DNA from 2 places in the Thioalkalivibrio sp. ALM2T genome. Region 2 is predicted to be linked to the other one. Evidence: predicted binding sites of a transcription regulator. Region 2 holds the regulator's gene; the other holds the start of a gene.

The links. Region 2 encodes sigma-54, which starts transcription at its own class of promoters, with help from an activator protein. Its sites were predicted from a motif close to TGGCANGNTNCNTGCTT; they were not measured.
Region 1: a site for sigma-54 is predicted at 2,965-2,981, ahead of F816_RS0109130 (lipid-binding SYLF domain-containing protein). Genes of this name have one in related genera too.

Annotation. Positions count from the first base shown of each region.
Region 1 is NZ_KB906563.1:31,028-36,892, forward strand. Features, by position in the region: gene purE (5-(carboxyamino)imidazole ribonucleotide mutase) at 1-299, opposite strand, end outside; gene F816_RS0109120 (phosphoribosylaminoimidazolesuccinocarboxamide synthase) at 567-1,463, shown strand; gene bioD (dethiobiotin synthase) at 1,460-2,179, shown strand; gene F816_RS0109130 (lipid-binding SYLF domain-containing protein) at 2,119-2,898, opposite strand; gene fba (class II fructose-bisphosphate aldolase) at 3,030-4,094, opposite strand; gene pyk (pyruvate kinase) at 4,173-5,603, opposite strand; gene F816_RS0109145 (phosphoglycerate kinase) at 5,641-5,865, opposite strand, start outside.
Region 2 is NZ_KB906562.1:46,113-51,977, forward strand. Features, by position in the region: gene lptA (lipopolysaccharide transport periplasmic protein LptA) at 1-334, shown strand, start outside; gene lptB (LPS export ABC transporter ATP-binding protein) at 331-1,101, shown strand; gene F816_RS0108555 (RNA polymerase factor sigma-54) at 1,190-2,674, shown strand; gene hpf (ribosome hibernation-promoting factor, HPF/YfiA family) at 2,691-3,029, shown strand; gene F816_RS0108565 (PTS sugar transporter subunit IIA) at 3,033-3,500, shown strand; gene hprK (HPr(Ser) kinase/phosphatase) at 3,549-4,580, shown strand; gene rapZ (RNase adapter RapZ) at 4,588-5,460, shown strand; gene F816_RS0108580 (PTS sugar transporter subunit IIA) at 5,512-5,865, shown strand, end outside.

The DNA of each region.
Region 1 (5,865 bases), on a different contig from region 2:
CCCTTCAGGTGGCGCGAGGCAACCGGCACCCCGAGCACCGGTACCGGCGTCTTGGATGCCAGCATCCCCGGCAGGTGCGCCGCCCCCCCGGCCCCGGCGATGATCGCCTGCAGACCACGCTCGCGCGCCTGCTCGGCGTACTCGAACAGGAGATCCGGTGTTCGGTGAGCCGACACCACCCGGGCCTCGAACGGGACCCCGAGTTCGTCCAGCACATCCACCGCCCGCTCCATGGTCGCCCAGTCGGAGGTGCTCCCCATCACGACGCCCACGCGAGGCGCCGCCGAATTGCCTGCCATCTCAGTCATGGCCCGAACGATAGCGACCCCGGCCCCACCCGACAAGCCGTATTCACCACGAAGCACACGAAGACACGGAGGAAATGCCGGTCGGAATTTAAAGAGACACGATGCGATTCGCTTTGCTCATCACATCCTACCGCCCGCTAAACCATCGACCGCCTCCTCCGCGCGCTCTTTTCCCTCCTTGGCGCAACCGCCGTTGACCTTCGTCGTGTCATGGATGGCCTCGTGGTGCAAAACGGCCTCGCCCGGTAGAATCGCGGCATGACTGACACCCTGCTTGAAAGCCAACTCCCCGACCTGGAACTCGTGCATCGCGGCAAGGTGCGCGATCTCTATGCGGTGGACGCCGACCACTGGCTGATGGTCACCACCGACCGCCTGTCCGCCTTTGACGTGATCCTGCCCACGGCCGTGCCCGAGAAAGGCCGAGTGCTGACCGAGATCACGCAGTTCTGGATGCACAAGGTGGAGCGCGAGCTGGGCATCCCCAACCAGCTGACCGATATCCCGCTGGAACAGGTGATCCCGGACCCGGCCATTCGCGCCCCGCTGGAAGAACGCAGCCTGGTGATTCGCCGGCTCGAAGCCCTGCCGGTGGAGGCGGTGGTACGCGGGTATCTGATCGGCTCTGGCTGGAAGGACTACCAGGCAAGCGGCGCGGTCTGCGGCATCCCGCTCCCGGCCGGCCTGGAGCTCGCCTCGCAGCTCCCCGAGGCGATCTTCACCCCCAGCACCAAGGCCGACGTCGGCGACCACGACGCCAATATCGACTTTGATGCCGTGGTGGCGACCATCGGCGAAGAACGCGCACGACAGGTGCGCGACGCGGCACTCTCGATCTACGCCATGGCGCGCGACTACGCGGCCGAGCGCGGCATCATCATCGCCGACACCAAGTTCGAGTTCGGCGTCGATGCCGCCGGCACCCTGCATCTGATCGACGAGGTCCTGACCCCGGACTCCTCGCGCTTCTGGCCGGCTGACCGCTACGCACCGGGCACCAGCCCCGAGTCCTTCGACAAGCAATACGTACGCGACTATCTGGAGACCCTGGACTGGGACAAGCGGGCGCCCGGCCCCGAGCTGCCCGCGGAAGTGGTAGAACAGACTGCGGCGCGCTATCGCGAGGCCCTGGAGCGCCTGACCCGCGACGCATGAGCCCGGCACAGACAGAAGCGCCCCCGCAGGGCCTGTTCGTCACCGGCACCGACACCGGCGTCGGCAAAACCTTCGTCAGCTGTGCCCTGCTGCAGCTTTGGCAGGAACTCGGCCTGCACCCACAGCCGCGCAAACCGGTGGAGTCCGGCTGCGCGATGGGCGCCCACGGGCTGACACCGGAGGACGGCCTCAACCTGGCCCGCGCAGCGGGACTGCCGGACGCCACGATCGAGCGCGTGACGCCCTGGCGCTTCCCCGATGCCATCGCCCCGGACCAGGCCGCCGCGAACCAGGGCGTGCGCCTGACGATCGCGGAGCTGGCCGCGGCCTGCGCGGGCGACGGCACGGGCCCGCGGCTGGTGGAGGGTGCGGGGGGCTTCTACTCACCGCTGTGCGCGGATGGCCTGAACGCGGACCTCGCCGAGGCCCTCGGGCTGCCGGTCCTGCTGGTGGCGGAGGACCGCCTGGGCACACTGAACACCTGCCTTCTGACCCTGGAGGCCCTGGAACGACGCGGCCTGCAACTGGCCGGGATCGTGCTGAACCGGCGCCGGGTGGATGCCGACCCGCGCCTCGACAATGCCGCCGCACTGCGTTCACGCACGAGCGCCCCGATCATCGAGTCAGCCGAAGGCATCACCCGCGCGGCGCTGGTTCAGAAGCTCTCCACCTCGAAGTTGTCCGGGCGAACGCCGCCGGAGGACTCGCGCTCCTGACCGCGGGACTCGGAGGCCGCAGGGGCTTCCTCTTCGTCAACACGGAACCCGGCCAGGGTCTCGCGCAGGGCACGGGTCCCCTCGCGGTCGACGCGGCGGCTCTCGATGATATGCACCGGGCGCTGGGACTCGCCGTAGTACGCCTCGTTGAAGTCGTCGCGCACGGTCATGCGCGAGCCGGATAAACTCATGCCCAAGTAGGCACCCCGCGCCCGCGAGTAGGACAGGAAGTCGGCGGTCGGGGTAGCGCTACGGCCCGCACCCACCGGACCGGCGGCTACCGAGGCATCGCCCCCCAGGCGGATGGCGGACCCGAACATCGAGTCCACCGCATCCTGGGTGCGTGCGACCATCACCACCTCGGCGGCATCACCACCGAACTGCATGCCGAAGCTGACCGAACCAAGGGAGTAGAACGCCACTGGCGAGTAATCGCCGCGCTCGTCGTCCCAGGCCAGGAACACGCCGATGCCGCCGGAGCCTCCTATCAGGAAGGCCCCGCGAGCCACGCGCGGGAAGATCACTACGCCGCGGGCGTCGCGCAGGTCCTCTTTAAGGGACTCGTACTCGGGGTGGGTCGCCATGTTCTCCACCGTCGCCTGGGCGCGATCGATGATGTCCTGCGGATCGATCTCGCGGCTGAACGGGTTCGCGTGAGCGCTCCCCACCATGGCGGCAAACACCAGCGTCGTAAGGCAAAAAAGGACCAGTCGTTGCATCGTGGAAACCTCCAAAAAGGCCAAGGGAGACGCGGCCGCGCGAATGCGTCGGCGTCTCCCTAACGAATACATTCATCATGGCACAAAAAAAGGGGGCCGAAGCCCCCTTTTTCGTGCTGCAATCCGCAGGATCAGTTGACCTTGGGATCCAGCTCGCCGGACAGGTAGCGCTTGACCATGTCGTCCAGGGAGATCGGCTTGATCTTGGACGCCATGCCGGCGCAACCGAAGGCCTCGTAACGGGCCTGGCAGAGGTCCTTCATCGCGGCGGTCGAGGCCTTCAGGAACTTGCGCGGGTCGAATTCCTTCGGGTTCTCGGCCAGGAACTTGCGCACCGCACCGGTGGAGGCCATGCGCAGGTCGGTGTCGATGTTGACCTTGCGCACGCCGTGCTTGATGCCTTCCTGGATCTCTTCGACCGGCACGCCGTAGGTCTCGCCCATGTCGCCGCCGTACTTGTTGATGATCTGCAGCCACTCCTGCGGAACGGAGGAGGAGCCGTGCATGACCAGATGGGTATCCGGGATGCGGGCGTGGATCTCCTTCACACGCTGGATGGCCAGGATGTCACCGGTCGGCGGACGGGTGAACTTGTAGGCGCCGTGGGAGGTACCGATAGCGATCGCCAGGGCGTCGCACTTGGTGTTCTTCACGAAGTCGGCGGCCTCGTCCGGGTCGGTCAGCAGCTGGTCGTGGGACAGCTTGCCCTCGGCACCGGAACCGTCTTCCTCGCCGGCCATGCCGGTTTCCAGGGAGCCCAGGCAACCCAGCTCGCCTTCCACGGACACGCCACAGGCGTGAGCGATTTCGGAGACCTTGGCGGTCACGTCACGGTTGTAGTCGTAAGAGGCCGGGGTCTTCATGTCAGGCATCAGGGAGCCGTCCATCATCACCGAGCTGAAGCCGGACTGGATGGAGCGCAGGCAGACTGCCGGCTCGGAGCCGTGATCCTGGTGCAGCACAACCGGGATGTCCGGGTACTGCTCGATGGCTGCGATGATGTTGTGGCGCAGGAAGGGCTCGCCGGCGTACTTGCGGGCACCGGCGGAGGCCTGAATGATCACCGGGGAGTCGACCGCAGCGGCCGCTTCCATGATCGAATGGACCTGTTCCATGTTGTTGGCGTTGTACGCCGGCATGCCATAGCCATGCTCGGCGGCATGGTCCAGAAGCTGGCGAAGTGAGATTAGTGCCATGGATTCCTCCTTACGGGATTCGGACTGAGGTAGTGAAAAAGTCGATTATCTGGTTGGCGACTGCGGGCGGTGCGCGGGTCAGGCCAGTTCGCCGACGCGCACGATCTTCATGGCGTTAGTCCCACCATGCTCGCCCTGCAGGTCGCCCTTGGTAATGATGACCAACTCGCCATCCTGCACGACGCCCTCGGCCTTGAGCAAGTTCACCGCTTCACGGTTCACGCTTTCGTGGCTCTCGGGGATCGGCTTCAGGGTCACCGGGTAGACGCCGCGATAAAGCGTCATGCGGCGGCTGGTGGATTCGTGCTGGGTGAGCGCGTAGATCGGGATGCCCGAGCTGATGCGCGACATCCACAGCGCCGTGGACCCGGACTCGGTCAGCGCGGCGATCGCGGAGACATCGAGATGGTTGGCGGTATACATGGTGGCCATCGCGATGGCCTCGTCGACCCGGCCGAAGGTCGAATCCATGCGATGGTCCGACTGGCGTGCGGCGCGCTGGCGCTCGGCAGCCTCGCAGATCCGGTCCATGCTGGTGACCACGCGCGCAGGATAACGCCCGGTCGCGGTCTCGCCGGAGAGCATCACCGCATCCGTGCCGTCCAGCACCGCGTTGGCCACGTCGAACACCTCGGCGCGGGTCGGGATCGGGTTCTGGATCATGGTCTCCATCATCTGGGTCGCCGTGATGACCAGACGATTGAGGCTGCGCGCGCGCGTGATCAGGGTCTTCTGCACCCCCGGGAGCTCGGCATCACCGATCTCCACGCCCAGATCGCCGCGGGCGATCATGATGACCTCGGAGGCGGCGATGATCTCGTCGATCACCTCCAGGGCCTCGGAGCGCTCGATCTTGGCGCAGATCCCGGCCTCCCAGCCGGCATCCTTCAACAGGCCCCGCGCCAGGTGCAGATCCTGGGCGGAACGCGGGAACGAGACGGCCAGGTAGTCCACCTGCAGCTCGGCCGCCAGGCGGATATCGTCGCGGTCCTTGTCCGTAATCGCGGGCGCAGACAGGCCGCCGCCCTGGCGGTTGATGCCCTTGTTATTGGACAGCTCGCCGCCGACCTCGACGGTGGTCTCGATCCGGCTGCCGTTGACCGCCGTGACCTTGAGCACGATACGGCCGTCATCCAGCAGCAGGATGTCGTCCGTGCGCACGTCGTCCGGGAGGTCCTTGTAGGTCAGGCCGACCTGGGTGGCATCGCCCGCGTCGCGATCCAGCTCGGCATCCAGCGCGAAGGGTGCGCCCTCTTCCAGCTGCACCTTACCCTGCTGGAAGCGGTCTATGCGGATCTTGGGGCCCTGCAGGTCGCCCAGGACACCGACGCAACGGCCGGCGCGCTCGGAGGCGGCCCGCAGCCGCGCCAGGCGCTGGCGGTGGTCATCCGGATCGCCATGCGAGAAATTCAACCGGACCACATCCACACCGGCCCGGATGATGGCCTCCATGGCCTCGTCGCTGTCCGTTGCCGGTCCCAGCGTGGCTACGATCTTGGTACGTCTCATCCGCGCGTGTCTCCGTCAGCGGGAAAGGACAAGGGCCTCAGCCCTTGGCCCGTTCTTCCAGGATGGCGACGGCCGGCAGGGTCTTGCCCTCGAGGAACTCGAGGAAGGCGCCGCCGCCGGTGGAGATGTAGCTGATGCGATCCGCCAGGTTGTACTTGTCGATCGCGGCCAGGGTGTCGCCACCCCCGGCGATGGAGAACGCGTTGCTCTCGGCGATCGCCTCGCCCAGGGCCTTGGTGCCGCCGGCGAACTGATCGAACTC
Region 2 (5,865 bases):
CCGCGGCGACATGACCCTGGAGGCCGACAAGGTCTACGTGCGCACCCGCGATCGCCGCCCCTACGAAATGGAGGCCCACGGCGAGCCGGCACGCCTGGAATCACCCGATCCGGAAACCGGAGAGATGCGCATTGCCACCGCCCTGCGCATCGACTACCTGCTGAATGAAGACCTCATGATCCTCACCGACCAGGCCCATGTGATCACCACCAGCGAGGAGGCGCGCGGCAAGCGCATCACCTACGACCTGACGACCGACGTAATCGAGGCCGAACGCGGCGAAGGCGCCAGCGAGCGCGTGCGCATCACCATCCAGCCGCGCGACGACGAATGAACGCAGTCGCTCCCAGCCCATCCGCCACACCGGCACAAACCAACGACCGCCTGATCGGACGCGAGCTGACCAAGCGCTACGGCCAGCGCACGGTGCTGGACCAAGTGGACGTCGACCTCGCACCCGGCGAGGTGGTCGGCCTGCTGGGCCCGAACGGGGCCGGCAAGACCACCTGCTTCTACAGCCTGGTCGGGCTGATCCGCCCCAATGCCGGGCGCATCACCCTGGGCGAGCGCGATATCACCCGCGCCCCCATCCACGTGCGCGCGCGCGCCGGCCTCGGCTACCTACCGCAGGAGGCCTCGATCTTCCGCCGCCTGAGCGTGTGGGACAACCTGCAGGCCGTGCTGGAACTGCGCCCCGGACTCGATCGCCACGAGCGCCGCCGCATTGGCGACGCCCTGATCGAGGAGTTTCAGCTCGAGACCGTGCGCCACAGCCCGGGCATCGCGCTGTCCGGCGGCGAACGGCGCCGCGCCGAGATCGCCCGCGCCCTCGCCGGGGATCCGCGCTTCATCTGTCTGGACGAACCCTTTGCGGGGGTGGATCCGATCTCGGTCGGCGATATCCAGGACGTGATTCGGCATCTCGCCCAGCGCGGCATCGGCGTACTGATCTCCGATCACAACGTGCGCGAGACCCTCGGCATCTGCCACAGGGCCTATATTCTAAGCGAAGGCCGCCTGCTGGCCGCCGGGACACCGGACGAGCTGCTGGCCGATCCCCAGGTGCGCCGGGTCTATCTCGGCGAGAACTTCCGCCTGTGAAAGCGCCCCACATGCGGCCCGGTCGGTGCACAAACCACAAGGCAGGCTTTAAGATTCCACCAATGCCCACCCTCGCCCCGCATACCCGATGCTGAAACCCGGCCTGAATCTGCAGCTGGGTCAGACGCTGACCATGACGCCGCAACTGCAGCAGGCGATCCGCCTGTTGCAGCTGTCCACGCTCGAGCTCCAAGTGGAGATCCAGCAGGCGCTGGAGAGTAATCCCATGCTCGAACAGGTCGAGGACGAAGAGTCCGAGGCCGATACCGAGCGTCTGAACCAGGACGGCGAGCTGGTGGAAGGCGATCGCATGGAGGCCACCACTACCAGCGATGACGTAATCCCCGAGGAACTGACGACCGACAGCCGCTGGGACGACATCTACGAGCCGGCCCCGACACCCAACAAGGGCGTGGATGACCGCGACCCGCTGGAAAACACCAGCGACGACGACGGTGAGGGCCTGCAGGATCACCTGCTGTGGCAGCTGCACCTGAGCCATCTGACACCCCGCGACCAGCGCATCGGGGCAGCCCTGATCGACGCCATCAGCCCCGACGGCTATCTCGAGGGCGACCTCGACACCCTGGCCGAGACCATCAGCCGCGGCGAGGATGAAACCGTCGGCGTCGACGAGGTCGAGGCAGTCCTCCACTGGATTCAGCAGTGCGACCCGCTGGGGGTCGGTGCGCGCAACCTGCGGGAGTGCCTGGAGATCCAGCTACGCGAACTGGCCCCGGACGCCCCGGCCCGCGAGGCCGCACGGGCGATCCTGGAACACGGCATGGACAGCCTGGGCAAGCGCGACTACAAGGCCCTGCAGCGCCAGTCCGGCGTACGCGACCCGGACGAACTGGCCCGCGCGCTGGATCTGATCCGCACCCTGAACCCGCGCCCGGGCGCGCAGATCAGTTCCGCCACCTCGGAATACGTAGTCCCGGATGTCTATGTGCGCCATAGCGCCGAGGGCTGGCGCGTGGAGCTGAATCCGGAGATCGCACCGCGCATCCGTATCAACGATCTCTACGCCGGCATGGTGCGCCAGGTCTCGGATGCCCGCGACAGCGCCTTTATGCGTGATCAGCTGCAGGAGGCACGCTGGTTCCTGAAGAGCCTGCACAGCCGCAACGACACCCTGCTGCGGGTCGCCGAGGCGATCGTCCACCGCCAGCAGGGCTTTCTCGAGCATGGCGACGTCGCGATGCAGCCTCTGATCCTGCGCGACATTGCCGAGACCCTGGAGATGCACGAATCGACCATCTCGCGGGTGACCACGCAGAAATACATGCATACCCCGCGCGGGGTCTTCGAGTTCAAGTATTTCTTCTCCAGCCATGTCGGCACGAACGATGGCGGCGAGTGTTCCGCCACCGCCATCCGTGCCATGATTCGCGAATTGATTGGCGACGAACCCCCGAACAAGCCGCTCAGCGATGCCCGGCTCGCCCAGGTCCTGTCGGACCGGGGCATCAACGTAGCGCGCCGCACCGTGGCCAAGTACCGCGAGGCGATGCACATCCCTTCATCCAGCGAACGCCGGCAGATGGCCTCGATGCCCACCGGCAGCAAGTAACCAAGGAGTCCTGACCATGCAGATCAACCTGACCGGCCACCACGTGGACATCACCGACGCCCTGCGCGACTACGTCAACGAGAAATTCGCGAAGCTGGAGCGCCACTTCGACAAGGTCATCGACGTCCACGTCGTGCTGACCCACGAGAAGACCCGGAATCAGCACAACCAGGCCGAAGCGAATCTCCAGGTCAGCGGCAATCACATCCACGCCGAGGCCTCTCACGAGGACATGTACGCCGCGATCGACGCGCTGATCGACAAAGTCGACCGTCAGCTGATCAAGCACAAGGAAAAGGTCAAGGACCACCACCGCGCCGAAGGTGCCCAGCGCAACCGCGAGCAGGCCTCCTGATCCATGACGATTGCCGAGTTGATCACCTCCGAGCGCATTGGCCTGCAACCCGAGTGCTCCAGCCAGAAACGGGCCCTGGAGGCTCTGGCGGACCTCCTCGCCGGCGGAGGTGACGGCACGGGACCGGGGAGTAACGCGATCTTCGAGGCCCTGTCCGCACGCGAAAAACTCGGATCCACCGGTCTCGGCCATGGGGTTGCGATTCCCCATGGCCGCCTGGCCGATCTCGAGGCGCCGCGCGTGGCCGTGCTGCGCCTGGAAAAGGGCGTCGACTTCGACGCCATGGATCACGAGCCGGTCGATATCCTGATCGCACTGCTGGTCCCGGAGGCCGCCACCGGCGACCACCTCGACCTGCTGGCCCAACTCGCCCGCGGCCTGTCGCAGCCAGACACCATCGGAGCGCTGCGCCGGGCCGGGGATGCGGCGGCCCTGGAACAGGAACTCGTGCGCCGCTTCAGCGAGGACTAAGCTCGTGGAACCCGCCTCCAGCCGCGATTCCGACGCGCAGCGTCTGCCATGAACGAGGCGCTGGGAGAAGGCGGGATCGCCCGCGACATCAACGTGGAGAGCCTGATCCAGGCCATGGGAAACCGCCTGGATCTTCGCTTTGTACACGGCGAACATGCAGCACCCGACCGCAAGCTGGTCGGCGACGACGGGGACGACCTGCCACTGGCTGGCCATCTCAACCTGATCCGGCCCAACCGCATCCAGATCATCGGCGACTTCGAGGCCCGCTATATCTCCAGTCTCAGCGCCACCCAGTGCAACGACCTGATCCTGGAGATGGCCCGCACCGGGACCACCGCGGTGATCTTCGCCGAGGACACCTGTCCGTTCTCGGAGATGCCCGACGCCCCACAGGAGGCGCTGCCGCTGATCCTGTGCTCCAGCACCAGCAGTCACGAGATCATCTCGCTGCTGCGCTATTTCCTGCAGCAGCGCCTGGCCCATTTCGAGGTGCGCCACGGCGTGTTCATGGAGATCCTCGGGATCGGGGTGCTGATCAGCGGCGCCTCCAGCGTCGGCAAGAGCGAAGTCGCGCTGGAATTGATCTCGCGCGGGCATCGCCTGATCGCCGACGATGCCCCCGAGTTCGCGCGCATTGCGCCCGACATCGTGCGCGGCCATTGCCCGGCCCTGCTCCAGGACCTGCTCGAGGTGCGCGGTCTTGGGGTGCTCAACATCCGCGCCATGTACGGCGATTCCGCGATCAAGGGCGGCAAGTACCTGCGCCTGATCATCGACCTGCGCGATCATGGCGAACCCTCGCCGGTCCCCGATGACCGGCTGAACGGACGCCGCGGCGAGATCGACATCCTCGGCCTGCGCGTCCCCTTGATCAGCCTGCCGATCGCGCCGGGGCGTAACATCGCGGTGATGATCGAGGCGGCCGTGCGTAACCACATGCTGCACATGCAGGGCTATATCGCTGGCGACGACCTGCGCGCACGCCAGCGCCGCCAGATGAGCGGCGAGACGGAGGAGCCGCCCTACCATCGCGCGGTGCCCGCCACTACGGTCCCCAACCCGGACCCGGAGGGCTGAATCGGCCATGCGCCTGCTAATCGTCAGTGGCCTGTCCGGGTCCGGCAAGACCGTGGCCCTGCACACCCTGGAGGATGCCGGCTACTTCTGCGTCGACAACCTCCCGCTGCCGCTGCTGCCGGACCTGATCGATCAGGTCCGGCAGGGCCACTACGACACCGAGACCGACCGCCATCTGGCCGTGGGCGTGGATGTACGCAGCGGCCTGGAGGCCCTGGAGGGGTTCTCCGATCTCCTGGCGCAATTACGGGCGGACGGGGTTCAAGTGGAGGTCCTGTTCCTGCAGGCGGCCAGCGAGGTGCTGCTGCGGCGCTACCACCTGACCCGCCGGCGCCACCCGCTGGCGCGCGACGGCGTGCCACTGGTCGAGGCCATCGACCGCGAACGCGAGTGGCTGGGCCATGTGGCCGCGGAGGCCGACCTGACAGTCGATACCTCGCGCCTGTCGATGCACGATCTGGCCCGCACCCTGCGCGACCGCATAGGCGAGCGCGGGGAACACGAGCTATCCCTGCAGTTCCAGTCTTTCGGCTTCAAGCACGGCGCGCCGCTGGATTCCGACTTCGTGTTCGACGTGCGCTGCTTGCCCAATCCGCACTACGAAAGCGATCTGGCCGCCCTGACCGGTCGCGACCCGCCCGTGTGCGAGTTCCTTGAGCGGCACGCGGAGGTCGCGGCCATGTTCGACAGCATCCAGGGCTTCCTGTCGCAGTGGCTGCCGCGCCTGCTGGACGATCACCGCAGCTACGTAACCGTCTCCATCGGTTGTACCGGCGGGCAACACCGCTCGGTGTATCTGGTGGAGCGGCTTGCGGAGGCGTGGCAGGACCGGGAACATGTTACTGTTAGCACCCGTCACCGCGAGCTGGGGAAACAGTAACCACTGGACGCGGGGCGAGGGCCTTCTGGAACCCGCAATCGGAGCAGATCCATGGGCGTTGGTCTCATTCTGATCACGCATCAAAACCTGGGCGATACCCTGCTGCAGACCGCGCAGAGCATGCTCGGGGGCCTGCCCGAGGACTGCGAGTCCATGGCGATGTCCCAGAACGACGACCCCGACGAGGTCCTGGCCCGCGCCCGCGAGCGCCTGACGACCCTCGACAGCGGCTCGGGGGTGCTCGTTCTGACCGACATGTTTGGCTCCACACCCTCCAACGTTGCGATTCGCGTCGCCCGCGGTGCAAACGCCCGCGTGATCGCCGGCGCCAACCTGCCGATGCTCATCCGCGTGCTCAACTATCAACACCTCCCCCTGACCGAACTGGTCAACAAGGCCCTGTCC